One region of the Sphingobium sp. MI1205 genome, then DNA from elsewhere that is predicted to be linked to it. Evidence: predicted binding sites of a transcription regulator. Region 1 holds the regulator's gene; the other holds the start of a gene.
What was found. The regulator LexA, encoded in region 1, represses DNA repair genes until DNA is damaged. The targets are predictions, from matches to a motif close to GTTCCNCNCTTGTTCT.
Positions count from the first base shown of each region.

Region 2: a site for LexA is predicted at 3,952-3,967, ahead of K663_RS15025 (ImuA family protein). Genes of this name have one in related genera too.

Region 1 is NZ_CP005188.1:2,201,051-2,216,212, forward strand. It holds gene K663_RS10665 (hemerythrin domain-containing protein) at 1-128, opposite strand, end outside; gene K663_RS10670 (anthranilate synthase component II) at 285-875, shown strand; gene trpD (anthranilate phosphoribosyltransferase) at 980-1,969, shown strand; gene trpC (indole-3-glycerol phosphate synthase TrpC) at 1,969-2,760, shown strand; gene moaC (cyclic pyranopterin monophosphate synthase MoaC) at 2,757-3,227, shown strand; gene K663_RS10690 (molybdopterin molybdotransferase MoeA) at 3,224-4,408, shown strand; gene K663_RS24645 (hypothetical protein) at 4,458-4,613, opposite strand; gene lexA (transcriptional repressor LexA) at 4,766-5,437, shown strand; gene K663_RS10705 (ComEC/Rec2 family competence protein) at 5,428-7,572, opposite strand; gene gltX (glutamate--tRNA ligase) at 7,609-9,063, shown strand; gene K663_RS10715 (citrate synthase) at 9,084-10,370, shown strand; gene K663_RS10720 (sensor histidine kinase) at 10,537-11,925, opposite strand; gene K663_RS10725 (DUF2336 domain-containing protein) at 11,925-13,019, opposite strand; gene K663_RS10730 (hypothetical protein) at 13,066-14,232, opposite strand; gene K663_RS10735 (Hpt domain-containing protein) at 14,311-14,613, opposite strand; gene K663_RS10740 (hypothetical protein) at 14,693-15,162, shown strand, end outside.
Region 2 is NZ_CP005188.1:3,028,534-3,043,695, reverse strand. It holds gene K663_RS15045 (hybrid sensor histidine kinase/response regulator) at 1-699, shown strand, start outside; gene K663_RS15040 (response regulator) at 782-1,138, shown strand; gene recA (recombinase RecA) at 1,242-2,315, shown strand; gene K663_RS15030 (sulfotransferase domain-containing protein) at 2,463-3,812, opposite strand; gene K663_RS15025 (ImuA family protein) at 3,974-4,777, shown strand; gene K663_RS15020 (Y-family DNA polymerase) at 4,677-6,269, shown strand; gene K663_RS15015 (error-prone DNA polymerase) at 6,266-9,877, shown strand; gene K663_RS15010 (GFA family protein) at 9,930-10,391, shown strand; gene K663_RS15005 (translocation/assembly module TamB domain-containing protein) at 10,385-14,599, opposite strand; gene K663_RS15000 (autotransporter assembly complex protein TamA) at 14,599-15,162, opposite strand, start outside.

The DNA.
Region 1 (15,162 bases):
ATCTGATGCGCGATGTCCTGCTTGCGGCTTGCCGCCTTCGCTTTCTCGAACTGCTCGAACAGGTCTTCGACCTTGCGGTGGTCAGCTTTCAGCAGGGCAATTGCATCTGTAAACTCGGCTTTGGCCATTTCCGTCCTCCTCAAGAACAAATATGCTCATGAAGCGGCTGACAGCGCTGTCGGTTCCGGCCCTCACATCATTCTTGGCCAACATCGGGAAGACGAAAGCCGCCTACGCCGATTCTCGTTGGCCGCGCGCATCTGGCGCACTATAGCCTCTGCCCCATGATCCTCGTCATAGACAATTACGACAGCTTCACCTGGAACCTCGTCCATTATCTGATGGAACTGGGGGCAGAGGTCGAAGTAGTCCGCAACGACGCCATTTCGGCGGGGCAAGCCATGTCTAGCGGCGCCAGCGCCTTTTTGCTGTCGCCCGGTCCCTGCACACCTAATGAAGCGGGCGTCAGTCTGGACCTCGTAGGCGCCTGCGCCGATGCGGGGACCCCTCTGCTAGGCGTGTGCCTCGGTCATCAGGCGATTGGCCAGCATTTCGGCGGTCAGGTCGTGCGTGGCGGCCTGATGCACGGAAAGACATCGCCCGTCACCCACGACGGCACGGGCCTGTTTGAAGGCATTCCTTCGCCCTTCACCGCCACGCGCTATCATTCGCTTATAGTCGAGGACATTCCGCAAAGCCTTGTGGTCAATGCGACCAGCGAGGACGGCTCGGTGATGGGCTTCCGTCACCAGAGCCTGCCGATCCACTCGGTTCAGTTCCATCCGGAAAGCATCGCGACCGAATATGGCCATGAGATGCTGGCCAACTTCATGCGTATTGCGGGCATTCCGGTGCGAAAGCGGGTAGCCGCCTGATTGTCGTTCTTCGCCGATGCATGATCGAGATTTTCGCCGCCAGGCGGGGTTGAGCGTGTCGAAACCCTCGACTCAAGCAGCGCAGATTGATTAAGGCACAGGCGATGACCCGCCTGCCCGATCCCGCAACGCCACTGAGCGCAACCGAGGCCGCCCGTGCCTTCGATCTGCTGTTCGACGCCGATCTGGCCGAAGCGGACATCGCCACCTTCCTTCTCACCATGGCGCACCGGGGTGAAAGCGCGATCGAGATCGCAGCGGCCGCCCGCGCCATGCGCGCGCGCATGATCCCGATCGCCGCCCCCGCCGGCGCCATTGATGTATGCGGCACCGGGGGCGATGGCCATCATACGCTCAACGTCTCGACTGCCGTGTCTCTAGTGGTCGCGGCGGCAGGGGTTCCGGTCGCCAAGCACGGCAATCGCGCCGCCTCGTCCAAGGCTGGGGCAGCGGATACGCTGGAAGCCCTTGGCCTCAACCTCGATCGCGCCGCCGAAACCGCCGAAGAAACCCTCGCCGATCTCGGCATCTGTTTCCTGTTCGCGCAAAAACATCACCCGGCGCTCAAGCGCTTCGGCCCTATCCGCAAGGCGATGGGCCAGCGGACCATCTTCAACCTGATGGGCCCGCTCGCCAATCCAGCAGGGGTCCGCCGCCAGCTCGTCGGTATCGCCCGCCCGGCCTATGTGCCGATCTATGCCGAAGCGATCGCCGACCTGGGCGTCGATCGCGCCATGATCGTCTCGGGCGATGAAGGGCTGGACGAGCTGTCCCTCGCAGGTGGCAATGACGTCGCCGAAGTCACCGCACAGGGCCTTGTCGCCATGCGTCGCATCACATCTGCCGACGCCGGGCTTCCCACCCAACCCGTCGAGGCGATCCGTGGCGGAGACCCGGCCCACAACGCCGCCGCGCTTCGCGCGCTGCTTCAGGGAGAGGAAGGCCCTTATCGCGATGCGGTGCTGCTCAACGCCGCCGCCGCTCTCCTGGTGGCTGACGCCGTTGCCGACCTTCGCGAAGGCGTCGAAGAAGCGGCCGAAACCATTGATCGCGGGCTTGCCAATGCGCTGCTCAATTGCTGGATTGCCTATTAATGACCAACAAGCTCATCGAAATCTGCGACACGAAGCGGGAGGAGGTAGCGCGCCGCAAGGCGGCGATCACCGTATCCAGCCTTCACGCGCGCGCCGCTGAACAGACGCCGCCGCGTGGCTTCCGCCAGGCGCTGGACAGCGCCGCCCGCTCAGGCTTCGGCCTCATCGCGGAAATCAAGAAGGCGAGCCCGTCCAAGGGGCTTATCCGGGAAAATTTCGACCCGCCTGCCCATGCGCAGGCCTATGCAGCAGCAGGCGCGGCATGCCTGTCGGTCCTGACCGACGAGCCCTATTTTCAGGGGCATGACGATTATTTGATGGCCGCCCGCTCTGCCTGCCCGCTGCCCGTGCTGCGCAAGGATTTCATGGTCGATCCGTGGCAGGTCCTGGAAAGCCGCTCGCTGGGCGCGGACGCCATCCTCATCATCGTTGCCGCCCTGGACGACGGCCAGATGGCGGAGATAGAGGACGCAGCGCTGGGCTTGGGCATGGACGCCCTTGTCGAAGTGCATGACGCCAGCGAACTTGAGCGCGCACTCAAGCTGCGCTCGCGCCTCATCGGCGTCAACAATCGCGACCTGCGTGACTTCAGCGTCGATTTCGCCCGCACTTACGAACTGGTGGGCCAAGCCCCGGAAGGCTGCACCTTCGTTGCCGAAAGCGGGCTTGGCAGCCATGCCGATCTGGTCGCCATGTCGGATCATGGTGTCCGCTGTTTCCTGGTCGGCGAAAGCCTGATGCGCCAGCCCGATGTCGAAGCCGCGACCCGCGCGCTTCTTACCGGCAAATGACCAATCTCACCCATCTTGACGAGGACGGCTCGGCCCGCATGGTTGATGTCTCGGCCAAGGCAGTGACGAGCCGGGAAGCGATCGCCACCGGCCATATCGCGATGAGTGCAGAAGCCGCCGCCGCCATCGCGCAAGGCCTGGTTAAAAAGGGAGACGTCCTCGCGGTCGCTCGTGTCGCGGCGATCATGGCCGCCAAGCGCACCGCCGACCTCATTCCCCTTTGTCATCCCATCGCGCTTAGCTCCGTCAGCATAGACTTCGACCTTGAACCCGCTGGCGTCACCGCAACCGCGACCGCCAGAACCGCCGGACAGACGGGTGTGGAGATGGAGGCACTCACCGCCACATCAGTTGCGCTCCTCACCATTTACGACATGGCCAAGGCGCTGGATAAGGGCATGACCATCGGCGGCGTTCGGCTGCTCGCCAAGTCGGGGGGCAAGTCGGGCGACTGGCGCGCGGCATGAGCCTGCTCCCGGTCGCCGAGGCACAGACGCGCCTGCTCGCGCTCGGCGGCCGACTTGCCGCCCAGGACGCGCCCGTCTCCGCCTGCGCAGGCCGCTGGCTCGCCCGCGATATCCACGCACTGCGCGATCAGCCCTGGGCCGACCTTTCCGCCATGGACGGCTACGCCATCCGCGCCGGTGAATGGCCCGGCCCCTGGCGCGTCACAGCCGAAAGCTCGGCGGGCGGCGGCCTCCCCCTGCCCCTGGCTCCTGGCGAAAGCGCCCGCATCTTCACGGGCGCGCCATTGCCGCCTTGCGCCGACACCGTGCTTATCCAGGAGGATGCCGACCTTGTGGAGGGCCTTCTCCATCCACGCGGCCCCGCCTTGTCGATCGGACGCAATGTCCGGCCAGCAGCCTCCGACTTTCAAAAGGGCCAGCCGCTTCTGGCCGCAGGCGCTGCTTTGGGCCCGGCGCAGGTAGCACTTGCCGTTCTGGGCGGTCACGGCAGCCTACCGGTGGGCGCCCGCCCTCGCGTGGCGCTGATCTCCACCGGCAATGAACTTGTGCCCCCGGGCGCCCCGACGCCACCCGGCCGCCTGCCTTCATCAAACGCGCCCATGCTTGGTGCGATGCTGGGTAGCTTGGGCTGCGACATTCTCAACATCGGCATCGTGCCTGACGATCTCGATCTGATGATCCAGGCTCTGGAGCAGGCCAGTCAGGCGGACATCATCGTCTCCACTGGTGGCGCATCGGTGGGCGATCATGATCTGGTTCGCCCCGCCTTCGCCGCCGCCGGAGGTAATCTCGATTTCTGGAAGATCCGCATGCGTCCGGGAAAGCCGCTGATGGCGGGGAAGCTGCGCGACGCCATTTTCCTCGGACTGCCCGGCAATCCAGTCTCCGCCTTCGTGACGGCGACCCTGTTTCTGCTACCCCTCGTCCGGCACATGGCGGGGGCGGCCGATCCACTGCCGCGCATCGCCAGCGCGACTTTGGCCGCGTCTCTGCCCGCTACCGGCGAGCGCGATGATTATCTCCGCGCCTTCCACACGAACGATGGGTTAATTGCGGTCATTTCGCAGGACAGCGCTGCGACCGCCGCCATGGCCCGGGCGGACAGCCTCATCGTGCGCGCCGCAGGCTCTGCTCCAGCGGCGGCTGGCGACCAGGTGACTGTCATTCCACTTCACGCATGAAAAAGGGGCCGCATGGCGGCCCCTCCCAGTTCGCAAACCGGACGCTGGTTCAGCGCTGTTGCTTGCCTTGATCGCTCTTGTTCTTCTGGGCGTCGCCCATCTGACCCTGGCGATTTTCCTGCTGCTGCTGACGGCCGGTCTGGCTCGAACGATCGCCACCTTGCTGACGGCGCTGGCTGCCGTCCTTGTCGTTCTGATTAGGCATGTTACTCTCCTATTCACCCTCTTTGGGAAGGCGGCGATAAAACGGCCGGGCGGCAGGTCCGTTCCTTTCGTTACGCTTGGCGTAAGCCTGCTTGACTTCCCCGTTTTCGTTTCCTAAGTGTTCTCCATCCGTTCCATGGAGGACAAGCAGGCATGCTGACGCCCAAGCAACAGGAATTGCTCAGCTTCATTCAAAACAGGCTGGAGGAAGGTGGCGTTTCACCATCTTTCGAGGAGATGAAGGAGGCGCTCGACCTGCGGTCCAAGTCCGGCATCCACCGGCTGATCAACGCACTGGAGGAACGCGGCTTTATTCGTCGCCTGCCTAATCGCGCGCGAGCGCTGGAGGTGCTGAAGCTGCCCGAAGCGATGCATCGTGCGCCCAAGGTCGTTGCCCAGCCAAAACCGCAGTTGGTCACAAGGCCGCCGATCGCCGCGAATGACGTGATTGAAATCCCGCTTCACGGCAGGATCGCAGCCGGCGTTCCGATAGAGGCGATGGAGGGACAGAATATGTTGTCCGTCCCCGCCGCACTGCTGGGCGCTGGCGATCATTATGCCCTCGAAGTCTCGGGCGACTCCATGATTGAGGCGGGTATTCTGGATGGCGACTTCGCCCTGATCCAAAAGACCGAGGTCGCGCGCGAAGGACAGATCGTCGTGGCCTTGATTGAGGATAGCGAAGCCACGCTCAAATATTTCCATCGAGAAGGGCAGAAGGTTCGGCTCGATCCAGCCAACAGCGCCTACGAGCCGCAAATCTATGACACGCGGCAAGTGCGCATTCAGGGCAAGCTGGCGGGATTGCTGCGCCGCTACAACTGATCGGAACGGCGGCGGCGCCATCGTTTTGTAGGTTGAGCAATCCAGGGGTGCGCGTCACCGGCAACTTTCGCGGCCCGCACCTTGCCCGCGTCCAGATCGATAGCGAGACCGCCTGTCCGCGCCAACAACCGCCGGTCGGCTTTCAACCAGCGTGGACGACACCATGACGGCAGGCGACGATCGGCAACGACGATATCCGCTCGGGCGCAGTCCCCTGCCAGCGTCGATTTCGGCACCAGGTCGCCGGTTCGCGTCACCAGCAACCGCCAAACCCGGCCGCCTGCCGAAAGGGCGACCATACAAAGATCTCTTGAGCAACTGGCTTCTGGCAAATCCGCCATCGCGGCAAGAGCGCCTTCATACCCTGCGCTTTCCGCCATCATGTCCCGCACATAATCGCCCGCCCGATCCCGCAGGATCGCCATGCCGCCGTCTGCGCTCCGCACCGCCACATGGCGGCCATCAGCGGTAACGAGAATCTCCGGTGGGGACGTTGTCACGATGATCACGATCCCGACCGCGACCGGCGCCAGTCCGATCCAACGCCAGCGACCTCGCCACAACAGGCAGCATAACCCACCCAACACAATCATGCCAAAGACAGCGTTGGGCACCACCGGCGCAGTAACGACCGCCCACGGGCTCGCCGCCACGGCATGCGCTATCCACAGCAATAGTTCGAGAGCTTGGCCGTTCAACCACCAGGCCGGAGCGCCCACACCGACGGCGTCCAGCAATAGCGCCAGCGCCTCCAGCGGCATGACGACGAAAGTGGTCAGGGGAATGGCGATCAGGTTCGCAAATGCGCCCATCATGCCCGCCTTGTGAAAATGGAACAGCGCGATGGGCGCAAGCGCCAGTTCCACCGCGAACCCGGAAAACAGCAAGATGGCAAGTGATCGCCCGAACTTGCGCAGCAGCCCCTCCTCCCGCGCCGCCGCAAATGCGCGAAACCGGGGATGTTCGCCCAACGCAACCAATGCGATCACCGCGCCGAAGCTCATCTGGAAGCTCGGCCCGGCAAGCGCCTCCGGCCACAAGAACAGCACGATCAGCGCGCCCGCAGCGATCAGGCGCAAAGTGATCGCCTCCCGGCCCAGGGCAAGCCCTCCCAGCACCAGCAGCGCCGCCACGCAGGACCGGACCGTCGGCACTTCCGCCCCCGTCAGCAATGTGTAGCCGACACCCGCCAGTGCGCCGCCGGCTGCTGCAATCAGCATCAGCGGCCAGCCGAGCGCCGCGCGACGACTCAACGCCATGACCCGCATCAGCAGGAAAATGACGGCCCCGATCAACGCAGTGACGTGCAGGCCGCTGATGGAAAGCAGATGGGCAAGGCCGCTGCGGCGCATCGCCTCTGCATCCTCTTCAGCTATGGCGCCCTGATCTCCGGTAGCCAAGGCGGCCGCAATGCCAGCCCCATCGCCGTCCACCTTTTGCAATATGTGGGCGAACAGACGGTTGCGCAGTGGCGGCGCTTCTTCCGACGCCCTCAGCACGGCGATCGGCTTGAGCGCACGACCAGTGGCCCCTATTCCCTGGAAATAGGCGCGGCGCGCGAAATCATAGCCGCCTGGCAGGCTGGCTGGCGCGGGCGGCATCAAGCGCGTCCGAAACCGGATGACGGCGCCGCGCCCAATGCCCGCAGGCATATCGGCTGCGGCGATATTTACCCTGATCAGAGAGGGCAAAGTTGCCGGATCTATCGGACGGATCGACACGCGACTCAATTGCTGCGCGGGCACGGCGTTGACGGACATGACCTCACCGGTCACCTCCAGAAAGACCGCCCTCGGCAGGGGCGGCGCGCCAAAGATGGTCGCTTTGCCCCATATCAACAGGCAGCCTGCACAGGCCAGCAAGCCCGCCAACACCAGCATCTGACGCAGGCGCGCGCCCATGGGAAAAACCAATCCGCCGATTGCCAGAGCCACCGCACCGCAACAGAAAGCAAACCATTCCAGTCTGTTAGGAAGAGATAGCCAGGCGGCAATGCCAATCCCGACCGCTACCGGAACCCAAAGGCCAAGCTGTTCGCGCTCCGCTTCAAGTCCCCGCTCCACCCGTGCGAAAAGCCCTTCCCCCGCACGCCTGATATTCCGGCAGACGGAGGTTTGTCGTGGCTCAAAAGCCATGCTAGGGGGCGTCGCGTTCATGAATGAGCAAGGCGGATGTCGGGGAATAGGACTGTGAGTGCAACGGGTTTGAACAAGCAAGTCGTAACCCGTTTTGCGCCATCGCCCACGGGCTTCCTTCATATCGGCGGCGCACGCACCGCTTTGTTCAACTGGTTATTCGCTCGTCACCATGGCGGCAAGTTTCTGTTGCGTATCGAAGATACCGATCGCGCGCGCTCCACTGAAGAAGCGGTTGCCGCAATCTTCGATGGTCTCGAATGGCTTGGGCTGGGCGGCGATGAACCCACTGTGTTCCAGTTCGAACGCTCCCAACGTCATGCCGAAGTCGCCAATCAACTGCTGGCGGGCGGGCATGCCTATCGCTGCTACGCCACACCCGAAGAACTTTCTGAACTGCGCGAGCAGCAACGCGCCGCCAAGCAGCCGATGCGCTATGACGGACGCTGGCGCGACCGCGATCCTTCCGAAGCGCCCCCAGGCGCACCCTTCGTCATCCGCCTCAAAGCGCCTCGCGAAGGCGAAACGGTGATCGAGGACGCGGTGCAGGGGCGCGTCGTAGTGCAGAATGCAGAGCTGGACGACATGATCCTGCTCCGCTCCGACGGGACACCCACCTATATGCTCGCCGTGGTGGTCGATGACCATGACATGGGCGTCACTCATGTGATCCGCGGCGACGATCATCTAAACAATGCTTTCCGGCAACTCGGAATCATCAAGGCCATGGGCTGGGAAGAGCCGGTATATGCGCATATCCCGCTGATCCATGGGTCGGACGGCGCAAAGCTGTCCAAGCGCCACGGCGCACTAGGCGTCGATGCCTATCGCGATGAAATGGGCATGCTTCCCGAAGCGGTCCTCAACTATCTGCTGCGCCTAGGCTGGGGATATGGCGACGAAGAAACGATCTCCCGCGATCGCGCTGTCGAACTGTTCGACATTTCCGGCGTCGGCCGCTCGCCTTCCCGCTTCGACATCAAAAAGCTGGAAAATCTCAATGCCTTCTATCTGCGCGAAGCTGACGACGCCCGTCTCGCCGCGCTGGTGCTGCCCCGAATTTCCGCGCGCTTGTCGATAGTCCTGCCGGACCACTCCGATGCGCTACTTACTCAGGCGATTCCCTCGCTAAAGCCTCGCGCCAAGACACTTAACGAAATTGCCGAAGGCGCGGAGTTTCTGTTTAAAAATTGCCCGCTGGATTTTGACGAGAAGGCCCTTGCTCTGCTAGACGACTCGGCGCGCGAGCTGTTGGGCAAGACAGCCGACGCTCTCGATGTCGTCCAATCCTGGACCGTCGAAGCGATTGAGGATGCGATCCGCCGCGTCGCAGAGGATGCCGGTCTGGGGTTGGGCAAAGTCGCCCAGCCGCTTCGCGCGGCGCTGACCGGTCGCACGGTTTCGCCAGGAATTTTTGATGTCCTTTTCCTCCTTGGAAAGGACAAAAGCTTGGAGCGGCTTGCAGATGCCCGAAACGGCATCGCCAGCTGATGGTAGTTAAGGAGAACGAGATGTCGGACAATAATGCGACTTTGACGGTCGGCGGCGATGCTAAGGAATATGGCATCCTCAGTGGTTCGGTCGGCCCCAAGGTTATCGACGTCCGCAAGCTCTACGCAAACACCGGCATGTTCACTTATGATCCGGGCTTTACTTCGACCGCCAGCTGCGATTCCGGCCTGACCTACATCGATGGTGATGAAGGCGTACTGCTGCACCGCGGCTATCCTATCGGCCAGCTCGCCGAACAGTCCAGCTTCATGGAAGTCAGCTACCTGCTGCTGAACGGCGAACTGCCGTCCAAGAAGGAACTGGAAGACTTCACCTACACCATCTCGCGCCACACCATGCTGCATGAGCAGCTGGCGACCTTCTACCGCGGTTTCCGTCGCGACGCGCACCCGATGGCGATCATGTGTGGCGTGGTGGGCGCGCTGTCGTCCTTCTATCACGACTCGACTGACATCAACGATCCGGAACAGCGCAAGATCGCCAGCCACCGCCTGATCGCCAAGATGCCGACAATCGCGGCCATGGCGTATAAATATTCGGTCGGACAGCCTTTCGTTTATCCCAGCAACGACCTTTCCTACACCGCCAATTTCCTGCGGATGACCTTTTCGGTCCCGGCTGAAGAATATGAACCCGATCCGGTGGTCGTGGACGCCATGGACAAGATCTTCATTCTCCATGCCGACCATGAACAGAATGCTTCCACCTCGACCGTGCGTCTCGCCGGTTCCTCGGGCGCCAATCCCTTCGCCTGCATCGCGGCCGGCATCGCCTGCCTCTGGGGCCCGGCGCATGGCGGCGCGAATGAAGCAGCGCTCAACATGCTGCGGGAAATCGGCACCGTCGATCGCATTCCGGAATATATCGCCCGCGCCAAGAATAAGGACGATCCGTTCCGCCTGATGGGCTTTGGCCACCGCGTATATAAAAATTACGATCCGCGCGCGACCGTCATGCAGAAGACCGCGAAGGACGTTCTGGCAAAGCTGGGCGTCACCGATCCCATCTTCGACGTCGCGAAGGAGTTGGAGCAGATTGCCCTCAACGATCCTTACTTCATCGAAAAGAAGCTTTATCCGAATGTCGATTTCTATTCGGGCGTGATCCTTTCGGCGATCGGCTTCCCGACCGAGATGTTCACCGTTCTTTTCGCCCTCGCCCGCACTGTCGGCTGGGTCGCCCAGTGGAACGAGATGATTTCGGACCCAGCGCAGAAGATTGGCCGCCCGCGCCAGCTTTATACAGGTCCGGCACAGCGGGATTACGTGCCCGTCAGCCAGCGCTGATCCACAGTTTCAATGGCATGAAGAAGAACGGCGCCTCAACGGGCGCCGTTTCTTTTGCCTGAACTAGAGCATGATCCGATCATATTGAATCGGATCATGCTCTATATGTCCTTGGTTTTACGCATTTTCCAAGCCAGCAGGTGATGCCACCTGCTTCGAAAATGCTCTAGCCGCCGCTGTTGGTGGGCAGCGTCAACGTGAATCGGGCGCCGCCGCCCGGCGCCTCATCAATACGAATATCCCCGCCCATCGCCAGCGCGAGCCTGCGTGAAATATAGAGGCCCAGGCCACTTCCACCCGGATCACTGCGGCCCAGCCGCTCGAACTTATGGAATATCCGCTCCCGGCTGCCCTCAGGCACGCCCGCGCCCTGATCCATCACCGCAATCCAGGCAAAGCCGTCATCGCGGCCTGTCTCGATCCGTACTTCGCTGTCCTCGGGCGCATAGCGCACCGCGTTCCCGACAAGATTCATCAGTATTTGAAGCGCCCGCCGGAACTCGCCGGTTGCCACGGCCGATTGGTCGGCGGCCGGAGCGACAATGCGGATCTTGCGGTCCATGGCCTTGACCACGAACAGCCCTGCCGCGCGCCGCCCGATATCCGCAAGATCGACATCTTCGGTGGCCACGGTGAAATCCAGCCGGTCGATCGCCTGCAAGTCCGCCAGATCATCGATCAGCGCCATCAAGTGACGTCCAGCCGCTGCAATGTCCGACGCATAACCGGCATAATCGGGGCGCAACGGCCCGTCGATCTGCGCGTTGATCGAATCGGCATTGGCGATGATCCGCCCCAGTGGCTGTCGCAGCGAGCGGTCCAGCCGCCGCCCGAACTCGGCCGGGTAGATGACAACTGCGGGTGCCGCCGGAACATGTGGTGCCAAAATGGCGCGATCCAGGGGAAATGCCTTGCCACGATAGCCGAGCAACTGCCCGGCAAGATCGAACATCGGAAAGCCGGTCAGGCGAACGCATTGTTCTGGCTCCGCGATCAGCGTGGCGATCTGGTCGCGGAACGCGCGCCGCTGCGCAAAGCCCCGCAGGATCGGCAAATCGCCCTCCTCGTCTGGCCGAAGTTCAAAATAGCTGGTGAATCGGCTGCCCGCTACGGGAGGGGCTTCAGGCAAGGCGCTCTCCGCCCCTACCCCTTCCAGCACCATCTGAAAACGAAGCTGAGTATCGATCTGCCAGGTCCAGCCTTCCGCAACAGCGGCAATATCGGCGTCCCGCCGCACGCCATCCATTGGAGCAGTGGCAGCGGGCCGTTCATTCCATTCGATGACGGAAATCTGCACCCCGTCCGCTTCGGGCCGCGCCCGGACCCACATTTCAACGTCGCCGCGTTCGGCAGCGGCAATCACCGGGCGCGAGACGGTGACACCCAAACGCGACGCCAAACGCGCGATCGCAGCCAGTTGCGGGATCGCCAGCACCGCTCCCACGTCGGAACCCGCTTCTCGCTGAAGGCCCAGCAATGGCGCATCTGCGCTCAGCAGCAGCCCATTGGCCGCTACCGTCGCGCGAATGATCGCGGGATGCGCCGGCATATTCATCAGATGGTGACCTGCCGCAAATGATCGAGCTTCGCGCGAAGCGCCCGCGGCGCGCGCAATGCATTTACCAAACCGTCCGCCTGCGCCTCTGTCAACGCCTGATAACGCTCCGCCTCGATGATGATCGCCGCGTCGGTGAGCGATGGCCGCACCGGCCGCAGAGCCAGCAACAGATGTCGGTAATCTGCGTCCGACCCGCCCAGGGAACGGCACAAGGCGGCCAGTTCCGCAACTGGGCTCATCACCAATATGTCGGCGACATGCGCGCAGTCCATGCGCAACCGACGCGCGGTCAGGGCCGCGAACAGCAGGAAGCGCCGCTGCCCCAGCGCCGCACCCAGCAATTCGGGCGCGTCCGCACGCTCGCCCAGACACCGCACCAGCCGCTCCGCCGCAGCGATCGGCCCCCTGGTTTCGTCATGTTCCGAAAGCAGCGTCCACCCCGCCTTTTCGAAAGCTGGCAGCATCATGTCGGCGTCGGTTGACGCCGATCGCTGCACCAGCGCCATGATGGATGCAGCAGCTGTCCACATCAACTCGGCGAAATGTTCGGCGGGAAGATCCGGCTGCATCGGTTCGTCCTCAGCGCCGGGTGCCAGCCATCTACCCTCTGCCTCGGCCAGCGCAACGAGCGCTTCGGCAACGGCGGCATCATTGGTCGGCAGGATGGTTTCCGCCTCTGACTCGTCAAGTCGGTCATCAGGCTGCCCGAACTGCCGCAGCAGCAACGTCACGCCCGCACGCATCTGCATATGGGCTAGCAATGCCGGACCCAGCAGCGTGGGCTGCGCGCAGATGGTGGGCCAGCAGATCGCCTCCATTCGTGGCGCCAGCAAGGCGGCGACCTGGGGTTGCTGCTCCAGCGCGAATCGCAATGATCGCTCGATACCGGTCACGCAGGCCCCCAGGTGCCGTCGCGTCTCCGCCATCAAGGCATCATGGCGTTCGCGCCCCTCATTGGGGAAGAAAATCGCCAGATCAATGGCATGGCCAACGGGAACGGCGGACATGCCGGCCAGGACGGAAGCCGTCGGCCAACTGTCAGCCGCGGTCGGCCCGGTAAGGAACGAAAAGGCGCTCATGTCGGCCAACATAGCCGCACGTCCTTAAAATGCACTAAACCCTAAGAGGGAAATATTTTCAGGCGCGCTTGAGCAGGATGATGGCGCCGACCGAGGCGATGACGGCCAGCATTGCCAGCTCGAAACCCAGGCTGGTGGCGCCAAATATCGCAGTCAGCAGCAGCAGGAGAATCGCGCTGGCGGGCGTGAAGATCATCCAGGGTCTCGCTGCTCCCGTCCTGCGCCAACGGTCAGCGAGCTGGACGATCGCCAGCAACAACGCCAGGCATGTCGCCATCACGCTGCCCCCCGCCAGGGATATCCCCCCAACCGCGAAAAAGGGCACGACGAAGGCGGTCCACCCGGCAGGTGGCGATCGCAGCGCCAATTCGTCCAGCCGATCGGCAATCTCCGCCAGCCCAAGCGCCAGCAAAAGCATCAGGAAACCGGCGGCCGGCCAGAGCAGCTCGATCGGCACCAATGATATCGCGCCCAGCGCCATCGCCGCTATCCGCACCTGTGTCGCGGGAACCTGCGTGCGCATCAGCGCCGGGCTCAACATACGGGCTGCCGGGCACAGAATATAATGCTCGCCCGCGCCCCGCACTCGTTTGGCCGTCGAACCTGCGGACATGACCGCCTGCGCCACCAGGTCGGCCTGCGCCTGGCCATCGACCAGTGCGACCCGGCCGGTCATCAGGTCATCCTGCGGCACGGTAACGCGCCGCGCGCCACTTTGCACGGCTGCCCGCACCAGTGTCAGGGAAAGGTCCCAGTCGCCAATCATGTCCAGCGTGCCGAACAGCAGGTCCGGGCTGATCCGCGCCAGTCCCGCCCAGCGCTGACCGGCGTCTATCCGTTCCAGCGGAGCGCTGGCCCGGCTGTCATCCGTCACCAGCAGCGCATTGCCTTCCCGCTCGGCGATGGCGTCGAAATGAGCCTGCGCGACGATGATGCCGTCCGCCACCAGCAGCACATCGCTATCCCGCGGCGCATCCCGGACCATGGAAACCATGTCGCGGACAAGCGCGACGGGGATTCCGTCCGCGCTCAACCGGTCGACCGCTTGCGACAGCGCGGGCGTGATGACGCTCACCAGTATCATGATGCGGTCCGCGCCTGCCCGCGCCGCCTGCCGCGCCTGATATTCGACCAGCGTCTGCCCCGCGAAATGCAGGCTCGCGCGGAGTGCCGCCGTGGAATCGCTGGACGCCCGGCTGGCGCTGATAATGGCCGCAAATGTCATGCTGCGATGGAACCGACCCGTTCTTGTAAACTCACGCCTTTTCGCAAGGCTGTCGCCATCGTGCAAGCGCGCAGCGAGTCAGCCCTGCTGAAGCCGGTCGATCGCCATCCGCAATTGCCGAAGAATCCGGGGATCGCCGCGAACGCAGTCGGCTGCTTCGTCGGCCAGCGCCATCAGATGCGTGAGGCCAAAACTGGCCGCCAGCCCCTTGAGGCGCCACGATGCCAGTTCCCAACTGGAATCGGATTGCGCCTTGCGCAGCAGGTCGAGCTGACGCTCTGCGCTCTCCATGAAGGCGACGCGCAAGTCCGCGATCAGCGCGATATCTTCGCCGACGGCGGCGGCAAGAGCGGCATTCAGGGCGCCAGGATCATAGGACATGGGATCAACGCTATCGGGCTTGCGTTAAGTTTTGGTAACAGGGCATTTTGTTGCGCGCAAAAGATGATAGGATGGGGTCATGACCGGGGGCAGCACCATCGTCGAATTCTGGCGAGACAAAAGCATTGCGACGACTGATGAGTCGCATGAGGATGACACTTTGCTGCTGGAGCAGGTCGCTGACGACCCCGATGCGGATATCGAGACGGCCGAGCATGGCGATCATGCGGCGCGGCGGGCGCAGGCGCTGTTCGCCCTTGCCGGGCTGGCGTGGCTTGGCTTTGCTGGCTGGGCCACGATAACTGCGGGACAGTGGCGAACCGGCCCTGCCGCTTGGCCCGGCCTTGTTGCGACCATGCTGGTTCCCCTCGTACTCCTGGGCGTCTGTTACCTGCTGCTCGCGCGCAACAGCCGCGCTGAATCGCGTCGCTATCTCGACACCGCGCGCGCGCTGCGCACCGAAACGGAATTGCTTGAGCTGCGGCTCGGCCGAATCAACGGTCAGCTTGAAAGCGCGCGCAAGGCGATGCTGGACCAGGCGGAATTGCT
Region 2 (15,162 bases), 830 kb from region 1:
AAGGTGCGGGAGATGCGACAGGAGATATTGCCGGCGGCAGATTATACGGCGTTGCGCGTGTCCGACACGGGGCTTGGCATCCCGCCCGACATCCTGTCGAAGATATTCGAACCCTTCTTCACGACCAAGGAACTGGGCAAGGGTACAGGCCTTGGCCTTTCCACCGTCTATGGCATCGTCAAGCAGTCGGGCGGGTATATCTTCGCCGAATCAGAGCTTGGCCGGGGCGCCAGTTTCGTGATCTACCTGCCGGTCTATCAGGGCGCGGACATGGACCATGCGCTTCCTGCGAAGGCGCCGGTCAAGCGGAGCGAGACCTGGGGTACGGGTACAGTCCTGCTGGTCGAAGACGAGGATATGGTGCGGGCCGTCGCGGAACGCGCCCTCGTCCGGCAAGGATATAAGGTGCTGACCGCCCATGATGGCGAACAGGGGCTGGAAGTACTGGCCGGCGGCGAAAAGATCGATCTGCTGATATCTGATGTGGTCATGCCCAACATGGATGGGCCGTCCATGGTCGCCCGCGCGCGGCACAGCCATCCCGACCTTCCGGTACTGTTCATGTCCGGCTATGCCGAGGAGCAACTGCGCAAGTCTATCGACATCGCCAATGTCGCGTTCCTGCCCAAGCCCTTCTCCGTCAGCCAACTGGCGGAAGCAGCGCGGGATGCATTGGCGATGCATCCAGTGGTGGAATGAACTTCTTTGGTGTCCAAGTGTTTATACGGGTCAGCGCACCGATGATAAAATGGCTAGCGTAACGAAAAATGGGGGATCGCACATGTCGGACAGCAAGGCCATCCTGGTGGTCGAGGATGAAGCGATGATCGGCATGATGCTGGAAGATTATCTCGATACATTGGGTTATCGCCTGCACGCCATCGCCGTATCTGTTGAGGAAGCGTGTGACCAGGCGCGCAAGGGTGGTTTTGACGCGGCGCTGGTCGATTGCAATCTCCAGGGCGAAAAGAGCTGGCCGGTGGCTGACATTCTGGCCGACAGCGGCATCCCGTTTGTCTTTGCGACCGGTGGCATGGCCGATGATGTACCATCCAGCCATTCGAGCCGTCCGACATTGGCAAAACCCTATACGATCGGGGCGGTTGAGCGGGCCCTGACCAAGGTTCTGTCTGCTTAAAATAGGAAAATTCCGTTCCCCCCTTGTTCTATGAGAACAAAGGGGATACGTAGTGGCCAAGGCGCCACTGAATCGGCGCTTCCGCTTGACAGGGGATAGGCCGATGACAGCAATGCTCTCACTCATCGATTCCAAGAAGACAGGGACAATGGACAGACAAAAAGCATTGGAAGCGGCCCTTTCCCAGATTGATCGTGCTTTTGGCAAGGGCTCGGCAATGAAACTGGGCAGCCGAGAAAAAATCGAGATTGAGGCGGTCTCCACTGGATCGCTCGGGTTGGATATTGCGTTGGGCATCGGCGGCTTGCCGCGCGGCCGTATTATCGAGATCTATGGCCCGGAAAGCTCGGGCAAGACTACCCTTGCGCTTCACGCCATTGCCGAGGCGCAGAAGACAGGCGGTGTCGCGGCCTTTGTCGATGCGGAACATGCGCTCGATCCGGGCTACGCCAAGAAGCTGGGCGTTGATATCGACGAGTTGATCGTGTCTCAGCCCGATACAGGCGAGCAGGCGCTCGAAATTGTCGATACGTTGGTCCGGTCAAATGCCATCGACGTGCTGGTGATCGATTCGGTCGCCGCGCTTGTGCCCCGTGCCGAAATCGAAGGCGAGATGGGCGACAGCCATGTCGGCCTGCAGGCGCGCCTGATGAGCCAGGCGCTGCGCAAGCTCACCGGCTCCATCTCGCGCTCAAAGTGCCTGGTGATCTTCATCAATCAGGTCCGCATGAAGATCGGCGTCATGTACGGTAATCCGGAAACGACGACCGGCGGCAATGCGCTTAAATTTTACGCCTCGGTGCGTCTCGACATTCGCCGCACCGGTCAGATCAAGGACCGTGACGATATCGTGGGCAATGCGACCCGTGTGAAGGTGGTGAAGAACAAGGTCGCGCCGCCGTTCAAGCAGGTCGAATTCGACATCATGTATGGCGAGGGCATCTCGAAGATCGGCGAGATTCTCGACCTGGGCGTCAAGGCCGGCGTGGTCGAAAAGTCAGGTGCCTGGTTCTCCTATGACTCTGTCCGCATTGGTCAGGGGCGTGAGAACGCCAAAACCTTCCTCAAGGAACATCCCGAAATGGCGGAGCGCCTGGAAAAGGTGATCCGCGGCAAGACCGAAGAGGTCGCCGAAGCGATGATGACCGGACCCGAAGCGGAGGATGACGGCGAATAAGCGTGGCAAGCGCCTGCGGCCGGATCAGCTGCAGGACGGTTACGCAGTTCTGCCCGCCTCTCGTTTCAAGCACTGAAAAGGCCCGCCCACGCTTCAATGCGGGGTGGGCCTTTTACCGTACTGCTACTGATCGGTATGGCGCACAATTCATGCCGGTTCAGGATCGGAAGACGGCGACTTGGGCATGATCTTGCGGGACTTCCTGCTCTGCCGAACGGCAAGTTTTTTCTTGAGTCTCACTCCCTGCAGCCCCCAGTCTCCAAAATGCACTCCGGCCAGAAGCGTGAACAGGCCGTAGAGAAACAGGGTAATGGTCAGTGGTAGCGCCAGGAGAACGTCCAGGAATTGCTCGGTCGGCGTCTCCACGGGCCCGAGCCGGTCGATCCCGAATAGGGCAAGGCCATCCTCCAGGGAGTGGCCGTCCCATTCGCGCCGGAACAACCATTCACCTACCTCTATCACCAATATGGGTGGGGCGACGACCATGGCGGCAAGGCCGATGATGACCATGACTTCGCTCAGCAACTGAACGCCGAGATTCGCCAGGCGGCGATTGGTCGTAAAATCATGCGCCGCTTCCTTCGGCGCTGGGGATTTCGGGGTCCTGGTCTGCCCGGCAGCAGGGGATGGGTGGATGTCCAGAAAGCCGTATCGCTCCAGCCTCGCCAGCATGCGCCTGTCCAACTGGGATTTGCAGCTATCCTCTATGAATTTTTGTTGATCAATGGTCAGTTCTTCACGGAAGCTGTCCGATTGCCCCTTTCTTATCCGCAAGGCATCTGCGTCTGATCGGTCATAATCGTGGCCAGGAATGCCTTGCGCAAGTTCCAATGCCTTTAATTTTTCAAAGGATGAACTTTCCACAGCATATTGTAGAGCTTTAAAGTTGACCGGATCATCAAGGAATTCGAGCATTCTTTCTACTTCGGATTCCGTATCAGCCAGCAAGTCCTCATAGTATATGATGTGATGATCATGGCGTGCGAGGCCAATGGCCCAGCTGTTCATATATTTGATGTAGTGGGGTAGGCCTCTGTCTTCATTGATGAGGAAATCATCAATGCTGCCGCGGAAGGACAGCTTGTGCCGTGTTACGTGATGATAGTCGGAAATGAGCACTGCTCGTGGATCACGGATCAGGAACATGACGGGAAGTCGGCTGGGTAGGGTCGGCTTGAAGCGAAGATGAGTGGAAGGGACTAAGGGGAAAGAGGCTTCTTCCGATCTGCGGACGAAGGCGGGTATCCCGCGTATAGGATCCAGATCGAAATTCGGGGCGAAGGTGAACATGCTCTGTGTCGTGATCGGCGCATATTGACGCGATGCGAGGAAATATTGTGACAGAATAAACCTTAGCCATGTCCGGCCCGATTTCGGATAAGAGGCTAGAAGGGCCGCCGCTGCGTTCGATACAAGGCTTAGGCTGCGCGCAGAGGAAATCCGGCGAGCCAGGAGGGAAGGAGCCTGTACGAGCGAAGCGATCAGGGGCGTGTCCATATGATGCAAATTAGCTTGGCGGATTGCGGGCGCGTAGAACCTTTCTGGATGATAGCCGAATTTGTAACGAAGGTGACACAGACATCTCCTTTGCAGACCGTCACCAACTTCATTGACAGGAGTCGTCTTACCGTCGAAAAGAACATATAGAGAACATCTATATGATCGAGTCGGTGAACACGCTTGCAGCCCTCAGGCGGCACATCGCATCGCTGGAAGGGATTCCGGCCGCCAAAGCCGGTGCGCGGATCGCGACCGGGCATGCGCCCCTGGATCAGACATTACAGGGCGGCTTGGCCCAGGGTCGCGTGCACGAACTGTTCGGAAGAAACGAAGACGAAGGCGCTGCTGCCGGGCTTTCCCTGATTCTTGCTCATCTCGCAGCAGGGCAGTCCCCTATGTTCTGGCTGCGCCCTATAAATGGAGCAGCCGGGCAGCCCTATGGTCCCGGCCTTGCCGCGCTGGGAATTGATCCTGCCCATTTGCTGATCGGGGTCATGAAGGATGACGCGCTGCTGCTGCGGGCTGCGGTTGATGCGCTGCGTTGCCCCGCCCTTGGCGCGCTCGTGATCGAACTACGCGGGCGCACGCCGCTTATGGACCTGACCGCCAGCCGCCGCCTGGCGCTCGCGGCGGAAGCATCGGGCGTCACAGCCTTTTTGTTGCGTATCGGGGGCGATCCAGTGCCCAGCGCTGCCGACACGCGCTGGCGGGTGACGGCAGCGCCTTCGGTTCCGTTGCCCGGTAATGCGCCGGGCATGACTGCCTTTGATCTTAGCCTGCTGCGCCGTCGGTCGGGACCCGACGGCATGACGTGGCGTCTTGTGTGGAACAGCGAACGGGGCGTCTTTGGAGAAGAATGCGATGAACGCCATGACCGGAGAAGTGACAGCGCGGACACGCCGCTACCTGGCACTGTGGTTCCCGTTCCTCCCGCTCGACCGGCTGCGCATCGAGCAGCCTGATCTCTGGGCGGCGCAAGGGCAGGATGCGCCCGCCGTGATCGTCGAAACGGTGCGGGGGGCGATGCGGCTGGTGGCGCTGGATGCCGATGCGCTGGCGATCGGCCTTAGTGCGGGTATGACGTTGGCCGATGCCCGAGTGCGCGAGCCCGGCCTGCGGATATTCGAGGCCGATCCCCATGCCGATCAGGATTGGCTGGAGCGGCTGTGTGACGGCTGCGCGCGCTATACGCCGATCGCTGCGCTCGACCCGCCTCAGGGATTGTTGCTCGACATCAGCGGCTGCGCGCATCTGTGGAACGGTGAGGAAGCATTGGCGCGCGAGGCGGTCGAGCGGCTGGAACGGCACGGCATGTGCGTACGCCATGCGCTGGCGGGTACGGCGGAGGGCGCGCATGCGCTCGTTCGCTTCGCTTCGGTCCCTGCCGCCGATGAGGATGCCGCCCTGCGCCGCCTGCCGGTAGAGGCGCTGGGATTGGAAGAGGAAAGCGCGGTCGGGCTGCGCCGGGCGGGATTGCGCACGGTGGGGGATCTTGCCGCGCGCCCCGCCGCAACCCTGGGGGCCCGCTTTGGTGAGGAAGCGGTTGATGCGCTGCACCGGTTGCTGGGCCTGGACCACCGTCCGCTTGCTCCGCGCCGTCCGCGCCCCGCGGTCCGGATCGAGCGCCGCTTTGCCGAACCGATGGGCAGCACCGCTTATGCGCTTCAAAGTCTGGAGAAGATGGCGGCCGAAGCGGGGGAACGGCTCGGGGAACGTGGCGAAGGCGGCCGTCGGTTCGAAATAATGTTCTTTCGCACCGACGGCCTCGCCTTTCCGCTGCGGGTCGAAACCAGCCTGCCTGTGCGAGACGCGCCCTCCATCATGCGTCTGGTGCAGGAACGGATCGACAGTTTGTCGGACCCGCTCGACCCTGGCTTTGGTTTCGACATGCTGCGCCTGACAGTGCCCCGGACCGAAGCCATGGCCGCCACCCAACTGGCGCTCGAGGGTGGAGAAGCGCGCCGGGAGGAGGCGATCGCCGCGCTCATCGATCGGCTTTCCGTCCGCGCTGGCCGGGGCCGGATTCAGCGCCTCGAACCGCGCGACAGTCACATCCCTGAGCAGGCGCAACTCGCACTGCCCGCAGTGGAAAGTCGCTCCCCATCAAGCTGGCAGCGCCAGTCGGAGCCGGGCGATCCACCGATGCGGCCCATCCATTTGTTCGATCCTCCCCAACCAATCGAGGTGGTGGCAGAGGTTCCCGACGGCCCGCCGCACCATTTTCGATGGCGCCGCGCGGCCCATGAAGTGACCCGCTATGAAGGGCCCGAGCGGATCGCGCCTGAATGGTGGAAGGCGAAAGACGGCGCGCTGGAGGGCGAAAGCGCCGGCATGACGCGCGACTATTACCGGATCGAAGATGCGCGTGGGCGGCGCTACTGGATTTTCCGCCATGGCTTTTACGGTGTGGAGGCTCGCCATCCGCGCTGGTATATCCACGGCCTGTTCGCATGAAAGGGGGCAAAGGTCCCGATCCCGCCAAGCCGAAGTCGATTGATCGGCGAGCATTGAATGCGATCGAGGCCGCGCGAAAGAAGGGGAGGCCGCAGCGGCCTGATCCCCCACGACCCGCAAAGGAAGGTCCTGCTTTTGCTGAATTGGCCGCTGCGACCCACTTCTCCTTCTTGCGTGGCGCATCGCATCCTTCCGACATGGTCGATCAGGCCATCCATCTTGGACTTGCGGGATTGGGCATCGCTGATCGGAACATGGTGGCGGGCGTGGTGCGCGCGCATGTTGCGCGCAAACGTGCGCCTGAAATGGCCAGGACGCGCCTGCTCGAAGCTAAAAAGGAAGCAGGGCAGCCGTTGGAACTGACCGAAGATGAAAAGCGGGCATGCGAGACCGATTTGAGGCTGATCGTCGGGGCACGGCTGGTCTTTGCCGATGGCACGCCCGACATCGTCGCTTATCCATCGACACGAACGGGGTGGGGCGAACTCACCAAATTATTGACCAAAGGCAATCTGAAATCGGTGAAGGGAGACTGCATCCTTAGCTATGAGGAACTGACCGCCTATCTCGACGATCTGCTTTTGATCGTGCTGCCTTATTCCACCGCTACTGAGCAGACGGCGCACCGTCGCCCCGTGGCTTTTGAATATGATGACCGGCCGTCCAGGGAAACGATCCGCCAAGGGCATCTAAGCCTGGTGCCCCCGCCGCGTCCGGCCGACCTGGAAGCTCTGCTGATCCGGCTGGCTCGATTGGCGCCGGACCGCATATGGCTGGGCGCCGCGTTGCGCCGGGATGGGCGGGATGCGCGGCGTCTGGTGCGTTTCAAAACCTTGAGCGAACGTAGTGGCGTGCCCTTGATCGCGACCATGGACGCGCTGTACGCCAGTCCGACGCAGCGGCCTTTGCAGGATGTGCTAAGCTGCATCCGGGCAGGCACCAGCATCGCCAAGGCAGGACGTCTGCTTGAACCCAATGCGGAAAGGCACATCCATTCCCCTGCGGAAATTGCGCGCCTTTTTCACACCTGCCCGGAAGCAGTGGCGGAGACGGTTAGCTTTCTGGACAAGGTGCATTTCACGCTGGATCAACTGGCCTACGAATATCCCCATGAGCCAGTGCCCGAAGGTTGGACGGCACAGCAATGGCTGGAAGAACTGACCATCTCGGCGGCGCATGCGCGCTATGGCCCGCGCATCCCACAAGCGGTTCGAAAGCTATTGGACGAGGAGTTCGGACTGGTCCGGGAGCGCAACTATGCAAGTTACTTCCTGACGGTCCACGATATCGTCGCCTTTGCCCGGATGAAGGGCATATTATGCCAGGGGCGAGGCTCGGCCGCCAATTCCATGATCTGCTTTCTGCTGGGCGTCACCTCCGTCGATCCGCTCAAGCATGACCTGCTCTTCTCCCGCTTTGTGTCCGAGGAACGGGACGAGCCCCCCGACATTGACGTGGATTTCGAACATGAGCGGCGCGAGGAGGTCATGCAATATATCTACGAACGCTATGGCCGTCACCGCGCCGGGATAGCGGCAACGGTCATTCACTACCGGTCCCGCAGTGCCGTGCGGGAAGTCGCCAAGGTTCTGGGCCTTAGCGACGATATCGCGACGCGTCTCTCAAGCACGGTCTGGGGCAGTTATTCAGGCGATATGGGCGATGCACGCATAGTGGAGGCGGGTTTTGCCCTCGACAATCCGCAAATGGTGCGGTTGCGGGGCATTGTGGATCAGTTGTTGGACGCACCTTTTCCCCGCCACCTGTCGCAACATGTCGGCGGCTTTGTTCTGACCCAGAACCGGCTCGATGAAACGGTCCCGCTGCATCATGGGGCGATGGCGGACCGCAGCTTCATAGAATGGGACAAGGATGACATTGACGCCCTTGGCCTGATGAAGGTCGATATCCTGGCGCTCGGCATGTTGAGCTGCATCCGTAAGGCCTATGACCTGATGCGGACCCATGATCTTGGCAATCACGACCTGGACATAGATCTACAATCGGATGATCCCGAAGTGTATGATATGCTCTGCAAGGGCGATAGTATCGGCGTGTTCCAGGTGGAAAGCCGGGCGCAGATCAACATGTTGCCACGGTTGCGGCCACGCTCGCTTTACGACTTGACGGTGCAAGTGGCGATCGTGCGGCCTGGTCCGATCGAAGGCGACATGGTGCATCCTTATTTGCGGCGGCGCTGCGGGGAGGAAAAGGTAGAATTTCCTGCGCCAAGCCCAGAGCATGGCCGTTCGGATGAATTGAAAGCCTTGCTCGGTCATACCTATGGCGTCCCCCTGTTCCAGGAACAGGCGATGAAGCTCGCCATCGTAGCTGCTGAGTTTAAGCCTTCCGAGGCGAACCAGTTGCGCCGGTCGATGGCAACCTTCCGCCAGGTGGGCGGCATGGACAAGTTCCGGGACAAGATGATCCGCGGCATGGTGAGGCGCGGCTACAAAACTGACTTTGCCGAACGCTGCTACAAGCAGATCGAGGGGTTTGGCAGCTATGGCTTCCCCGAAAGCCACGCCCTGTCCTTTGCCCGGCTGGTCTATGTCTCCGCCTGGATCAAATGCCATCAGCCCGCCGTCTTTGCCTGCGCGTTGCTGAATTCGCAGCCCATGGGTTTTTACGCTCCGGCGCAGATCGTGCGCGATGCGCGCGAGCATGGCGTTGCCGTGCATGATGTCGATGTGAACATGAGCGGTTGGGATAACAGCCTTGAACCTCTGTTGCGTTCGCGGGATCGGCGCAAAGGGGAGGGGGTGGGGCGAGCGCTCGCGCTGCGGTTGGGCTTTCGGCAGATCGACGGTTTTCGTGAAGACTGGGCCATGCGGCTGATAGAGGCGCGGGAGCAGGGACTGTTTACCGGTCTTGAGGATCTGGCGCGGCGGGCGGGGCTGCCCGCTCGCGCGCTGCGCCTGCTGGCTGATGCCGATGCTTGCCGCTCATTGGGGCAGGACCGGCGCGCGGCCTTGTGGGAAGCGCGGCGCACCCCTTCCAACGAACTGCCGCTCTTTGCCGCCGCCCGTGCGCGCGACATGCAGGCAGGTGAGTTGGGGCAGGAACCCGATGCGATGCTGCCCGCCATGCCGCTCGCCGAACAGGTCGCGGCCGATTACCAGATGACGCGGTTATCACTCAAAGGTCATCCGATGCAGTTTCTGCGGCCAGTCTTTGAAGCCGAGGGCGTACTCAGCTGTGCGCAGACCAGCGCCGCGAAAAATGGCGCGCTGGTGCGGACTGCCGGGGTGGTGTTGGTGCGGCAGAGACCGGGGAAAGGCAATGCCGTTTTCATCACCATCGAAGATGAGACGGGGATCGCCAATATCCTGCTTTGGGCGCGGTTGTTCGAAATGCAGCGCCGTCCCGTCATGGCATCCCGGCTGATGCTGGTGGAAGGAGAGGTCCAGCGCAGCAAGGAAGGGGTCGTCCACCTGATGGCGAGCCGCGTGCATGACCGCACCGCCGAACTGTCGCGCCTGTCGGATGCGCATCGGCCGCATATCGCCCTGTCGCGCGCGGACGAATTCATCCATCCTCAGCATCCCCGGACTTCCAGCCACCCGCGCAATGTTCGTCTATTGCCCAAGTCACGGGATTTTCATTGAGCGGGCGCTCTCCGGGTTGCAACATGCTGCATCGCCCTCAAGGAGTCTGCCCATGACCCTCCCGCAATTTCCCGTTGAAGGCGGTTGCCGCTGTGGCCGTGTGCGTTTCCGGCTGAATGAAGCGCCCTGGAGCGAAACCGCATGCCACTGCCATGGCTGTCAGAAGATGACCGGCAGCGCTTTTTCCACTACCTTGATAATGTCTTCGAGCGCGGTCGAACTAATCGCGGGCGAAACGGTGATCGGCGGCATGCATGCCAAAGACGTCCATCACCATCATTGCGACCAGTGCAAAAGCTGGATCTTCACCCGGCCCGAAGCCGACATCGGCTTCATCAATGTCCGCGCCACATTGGTGGACGATGCAAGCTGGTTCGCGCCTTGGATGGAAACGCAGACCGCCGAAAAGCTGCCTTGGGCCAACACGGGTGCGATTGTCAGCTTCGAACGATTCCGAGCAATGGCAGATTATCAGGATCTGGTCGCCCGTTACCGATCAGATCGGTCTCAATAATCCTTTGAGTAGCGAAGGTTCGCTGACGAGCCCGCATTGGTGCCCGTCTTTGACAGCAGGCTCAGCGTCCTGGACAGCGAGATTTCCAGCTGCGTAGCGGTAAAGCCCTTGGGATCGGTGATCACCTCGACATAGATATTGTTGGAAATATGCTGCCCGACCGCCAGCGATGTGCCGCGCCCCGTCCCATCGTCGCCACCTACGATACCGATCCGATCAACACCCGACGCATTCTGCAACTTGCCCATCGGATTGAGCCCGCCGCCGCCACCCCGCAGGCCGTTGAGCGCCGCCGCCAGCTGGATGGCCTGCGTCGCCGACAGGTTCGCGACATTGTCGCCGAACAATATTCGCGCCAGGATTTCATCCTGCGGCAGGCTGGGGGTCGAGACGAAGCTGATATCCGGTCGCTGTGCAGTGCCCCCCACCGCGATGCCAGCAGTCACTGTATTGATGCGGGTTTCCGCACGGATCGCCAGCACCGGGTTCATCATCGGCCCGTTGAATGTGATGACGCCCTGTTCCAGATCGAACTGATGGCCCGAGAAGCTGTACCGGCCCCGGATCACCTCTATTTTTCCCACGACACGAGGCGCTTTCGTGGTGCCTGTGACGCGCATATTGGTCTTCCATTCGGAATCGAGGCCCATGCCTGTCAGGTAGATTTCATTGTCGGCGCGCACGCGGATGTCCAGCTTCCAGTCGGCAGGTGACGCTGCCGCCTGCCGCGAAGCCACCCGCTGGTCGAGCAGGTCGGTCCCTTCACCCTTGCGCCGGACGCCCTGCAACTGGCGGATTTCGGCCCCGCCCTGCCACGCGATCCGGTATCGGGTTTCGGGCAGCCACAGATCGCCTTTGATCAGACCGCCATTGGCCGCGCTATTGGTCACGTTGATGTTGCCGCTGACGACGCTGGTGATCGCTTCGCTGCGGGCGATTCGCGCGCGGTCCAGCTTTACCGCGATGTTCATGGGGTAACCGCTTTCCGCCGCAAGTCCCACAGAGCCGCTTGCCTGCACTGTACCGTCGCCCGCCCGGCCGGAAAAGTCGCGTATCTCAAGCCGGTCATTGGTGAAACGGCCATCCAGCCGCATCTGCGTCAGGCGTGTGCCAAAGGTTTCATTTTCATATGTCAGCGCATTGGCGCGAACGATGCCGTTGAGGCGCGGCGCGGCAAGACGTCCGCTGAAATCCGCCGCTACTGCGATCGGGCCGCTCAACTGCTGGTCGGCAAGGCCGGCGAAGGAAAACAGAACGTCGGCAGGGCCTGCGTAGCGGATGCCGCCACCCAGCGGCGCCGATTGAAGTTGCTGCGACCAACTGGCCCCCGGTCCCGGGGGTGCGAGCGTCGCGATAAACCGTCCGAGTGACGTATTGCCGCGACGGATGAGGCCGCGCAGGTCGCCGCCCGCGCTCGACAGCTTGCCTTCCACCGCCATGGACACCGGGTCCGACACTGCGGTCAGGCTGGAGCGGCGAAAATCGCTGATCGCGACGCGGGTCGTCGCGGTCGGGAAGGCGTTGCCATTCTGGGCGAAGTCCAGCGCGCCCGTCGCTTTGCCGCTGATTCCAAGGCCTGGACTCGCCACGTTGATTATGGCGAGATCGAGATCCTTGAACCGCGCCTGCAACGCCGTCTGACTACCGAAACGACCGGCAAGATCGACCTTGCCCTGCGGCAAGACCAGCGTTGCAGGCTCCAGCCGATAACCCTGCGGCTCGATGCGGATGATGGCGGGCTGGGCAAAGCGGAAGGGAATGCTACTCGCCTTGCCCTCAAGCGCCACTGCATAAAGGCTCGGTCGCAGCGCGGCATTTATGGCGATGGAGAAGGGGACGCCACTCGACCCATCGGCCACCAGTTGTGCACGACCGCGGCCACCCTGATAGTCGATCCGACCGCGCGCCTTGCGCACGACATAGTCGCCATAGGCGGCGTTCGCCATCTGCACATCGGCATTGATCCGCGGCTGATCGGTAAGGACCATGTTCGCCGTAACAATCGCGCGTCCGATGACCACATCCGCCTCGCCCGGTAGCCTGGCGTTGCTCGCAGTGGCATTGACGGCGATGCCCTGCGCCTGGCCCACCGCTGACAGGTGCGCCGCGCCGTTTATGCCCGATCCGTTCATCGCGAGCTGTCCGGCGAAAGGCCCGGCCGCAGTCTGCTGCAAGCGGCCGTTCATATCGACCCCGGCGAAGCGCGCTCGTGTGACGTCGATGGTCAGAGGTCCGTTGGCCGTTCGGATCAGCACGTTGGCGAAAAAGGGACCATAGGCAGAACCGCCGGTCGCCTCCAGCCGGTAACCAGCTGCCTCGCCATTCAGCTTTGCGACGACATTGGAAAGCTGCACGCCCACATTGGGGCTTGGCGCGCGCAACATTGCCAGGGGACGCTCCATCGTCCCCCGCACGCTGAGCGCCAGCGGTCCATATTGTCGGGAAGTCGCTGCTGCGTCGAAGCGGATCTCTCCATCTGTATCATAGCTGCCCGACCCGGAATGCACGCGGAAATTGGGTGCAGCGCCCTTCAATCCCGCAAGGGTGAACTTGCCCTCGGGCGTCATGCCGATGCGTCCCGACATGATGGCGTTTCCGCCCAGGAAGTCACGCACCGACGCATTGTCCCATCGCGCAGTGCGAACTCCGAACTTGCCGGACAGGCCCCAGCCCCCCTTCGGCCCAGGCACCAGCTCAACATCGGTGTTCAGGTTGACGACGCCGACCCCGTCGATCTTGTAATCATTGACGCGTCCTTTCAGCGCGCCGCGATAAATGGCGTTTTCGAGGTCTGCCAGGACAATTGCGGTTGCGTCCACGCGGTCGCTATCGATTTTCAAATTGTCGCTGATCAGCTTGCCCGCGGCGTAGGCGAAGTCGCCTTTGACCCGCAGATTTTGGAGCAGCCCGCCTGCCGCCGCATTAAGCCCGGTGACGCGCCTTGCAGTAGCGTTGACTGGAATGCGAATGCGGTCAGCATCGATGACCGCGCGTCCGCTGGCTTTCAATCCCTCAATGCCGGTCTGGTCAAAGGCGATCAGTGCGGCGCTCAGGTCATAGTCGATAAAGGGGGTTGCCATCGGACCGTCCAAAGTTACCGACGCCCGGACATCCCTTCCGCGAACCTTTTCCATGATCGCGCCGGGCGTTTTCAGCACCGCATCGATCTTGAGACCGCTGAAGCGGCTCTGCCCAAGATCGATCAGCCCCCGTGCGGTCGCCGCCAGCGCCGTCGAGCGCAGAGAGGCTTTCAGGTTGACGCGCCGCTCGTTAAGTCCCGCGAAAAGATCGACGTTGAGCGCGGGGGCGGTGAGCCGATCGACAGTCCCGCCAAAGACAAGCCCAGGCCGCACCGGCCCCCTCGCGGTGAAATTGCCGTCGCGCGCAGCCAGCGCGATATCGGCGAGCTGCCCCTTTGGTGAGATCGCGACGATCTTGCCATTCCACGCCTGCCATGTTCCTCGGCCATCCAGGTTCGCCGTCATCCCGTCAGTCAATCCGCCAATCTTCGCGATCACGCCACCTTTGGGGGCAGTCAGCGTGCCCTTCATGGCGAGGCGGTTCTGGGCCGGCACCGCGTCCAGCGAGGCTTGCAGCCGGTCGCCGCTATCGACGATCGCATCGGCGCTCAGCTGCGCGCGACCATCGGCGATATGGGTAACGCCATTGATCGCGATTTCCCGCTTCTGGCCGATCACCGGTTTGGCAAGGACGAATCTGGCGATCTTCAACCGGTCCACATCGATGTCCAGATCGGGGAGGATCGGCGCGTCCGGATCACTTTGCGTTACGTTGAACTGCGGACTGCGAGCCAGCACGACGAGCGGGCTTTCCAACAGCCGCACACTGATATGATTGTTGATGTAGCGAAACGGGCTCCATACGACATGGACGCGCGGGCTGACGGCAAAGGGGCCCTTCGGATCGCGCAGCACCAGGTCGTGAATGACCATGTCGCTATAGACAGATCCTTCGATCCGACCGACCTCGATCGCCATGCCCGATTCCAGCTTCAGCGCCGCAATCTGCCGGATCAGGAATTTTTTGCCCGGCTGCGTATTGAGGAACAGTAGCAAACCGGCCGTCAGGACAACCAGCGCGATGATCAGCCCGGCCGCGCCCAGCAAAATCTTCCGCCATAGTGGCCGACCTTGCCGGATCGCGACCGGATCGGCGGCGGGCGAGGGGGGAGGCGTATCTTCTGCCATCAGAATGCCTGCCCTATGCCGATATAGAGGGTGAATTTGGATTCACCCGGCTGGCGGTTGATTGGCATCGCGATATCAGCGCGGAACGGGCCGAAATCGGTATAGAAGCGTCCGCCCACCCCGACGCCGTAACGAATGTCGGAAAATCGCGGTATTGAGCTTTCATAGACCTGGCCCGCATCGACAAAGGCAACCACGCCATAATTACCGAAACGGTAGCGGCCCTCGACCGCGAACTCATTCACTGACCGGCCGCCGATGGGATCGTCGTTGACGTCCTTCGGTCCCAGTTCCTGATAGCCAAAGCCGCGCACCGATCCGCCACCGCCCGCGTAAACCCGGCGGGAGGGCGCAATCTGATCGCGCGCCGCGCCGCTGATGGTGCCAAGCCGGGTTCGCGCCGCTATCACCAGTGCGTTGGATACCGGATAATAGCCGCTCAGGTCGAAAGTCCCGCGCACATAGGGCGATATATTACCCTGCAACGATGCTTCGGGCGAAACCCGCAGATTGGCGCGGAAGCCCTTGGTGGGATTGAGCAGATCGTTTGATCGATCATAGCC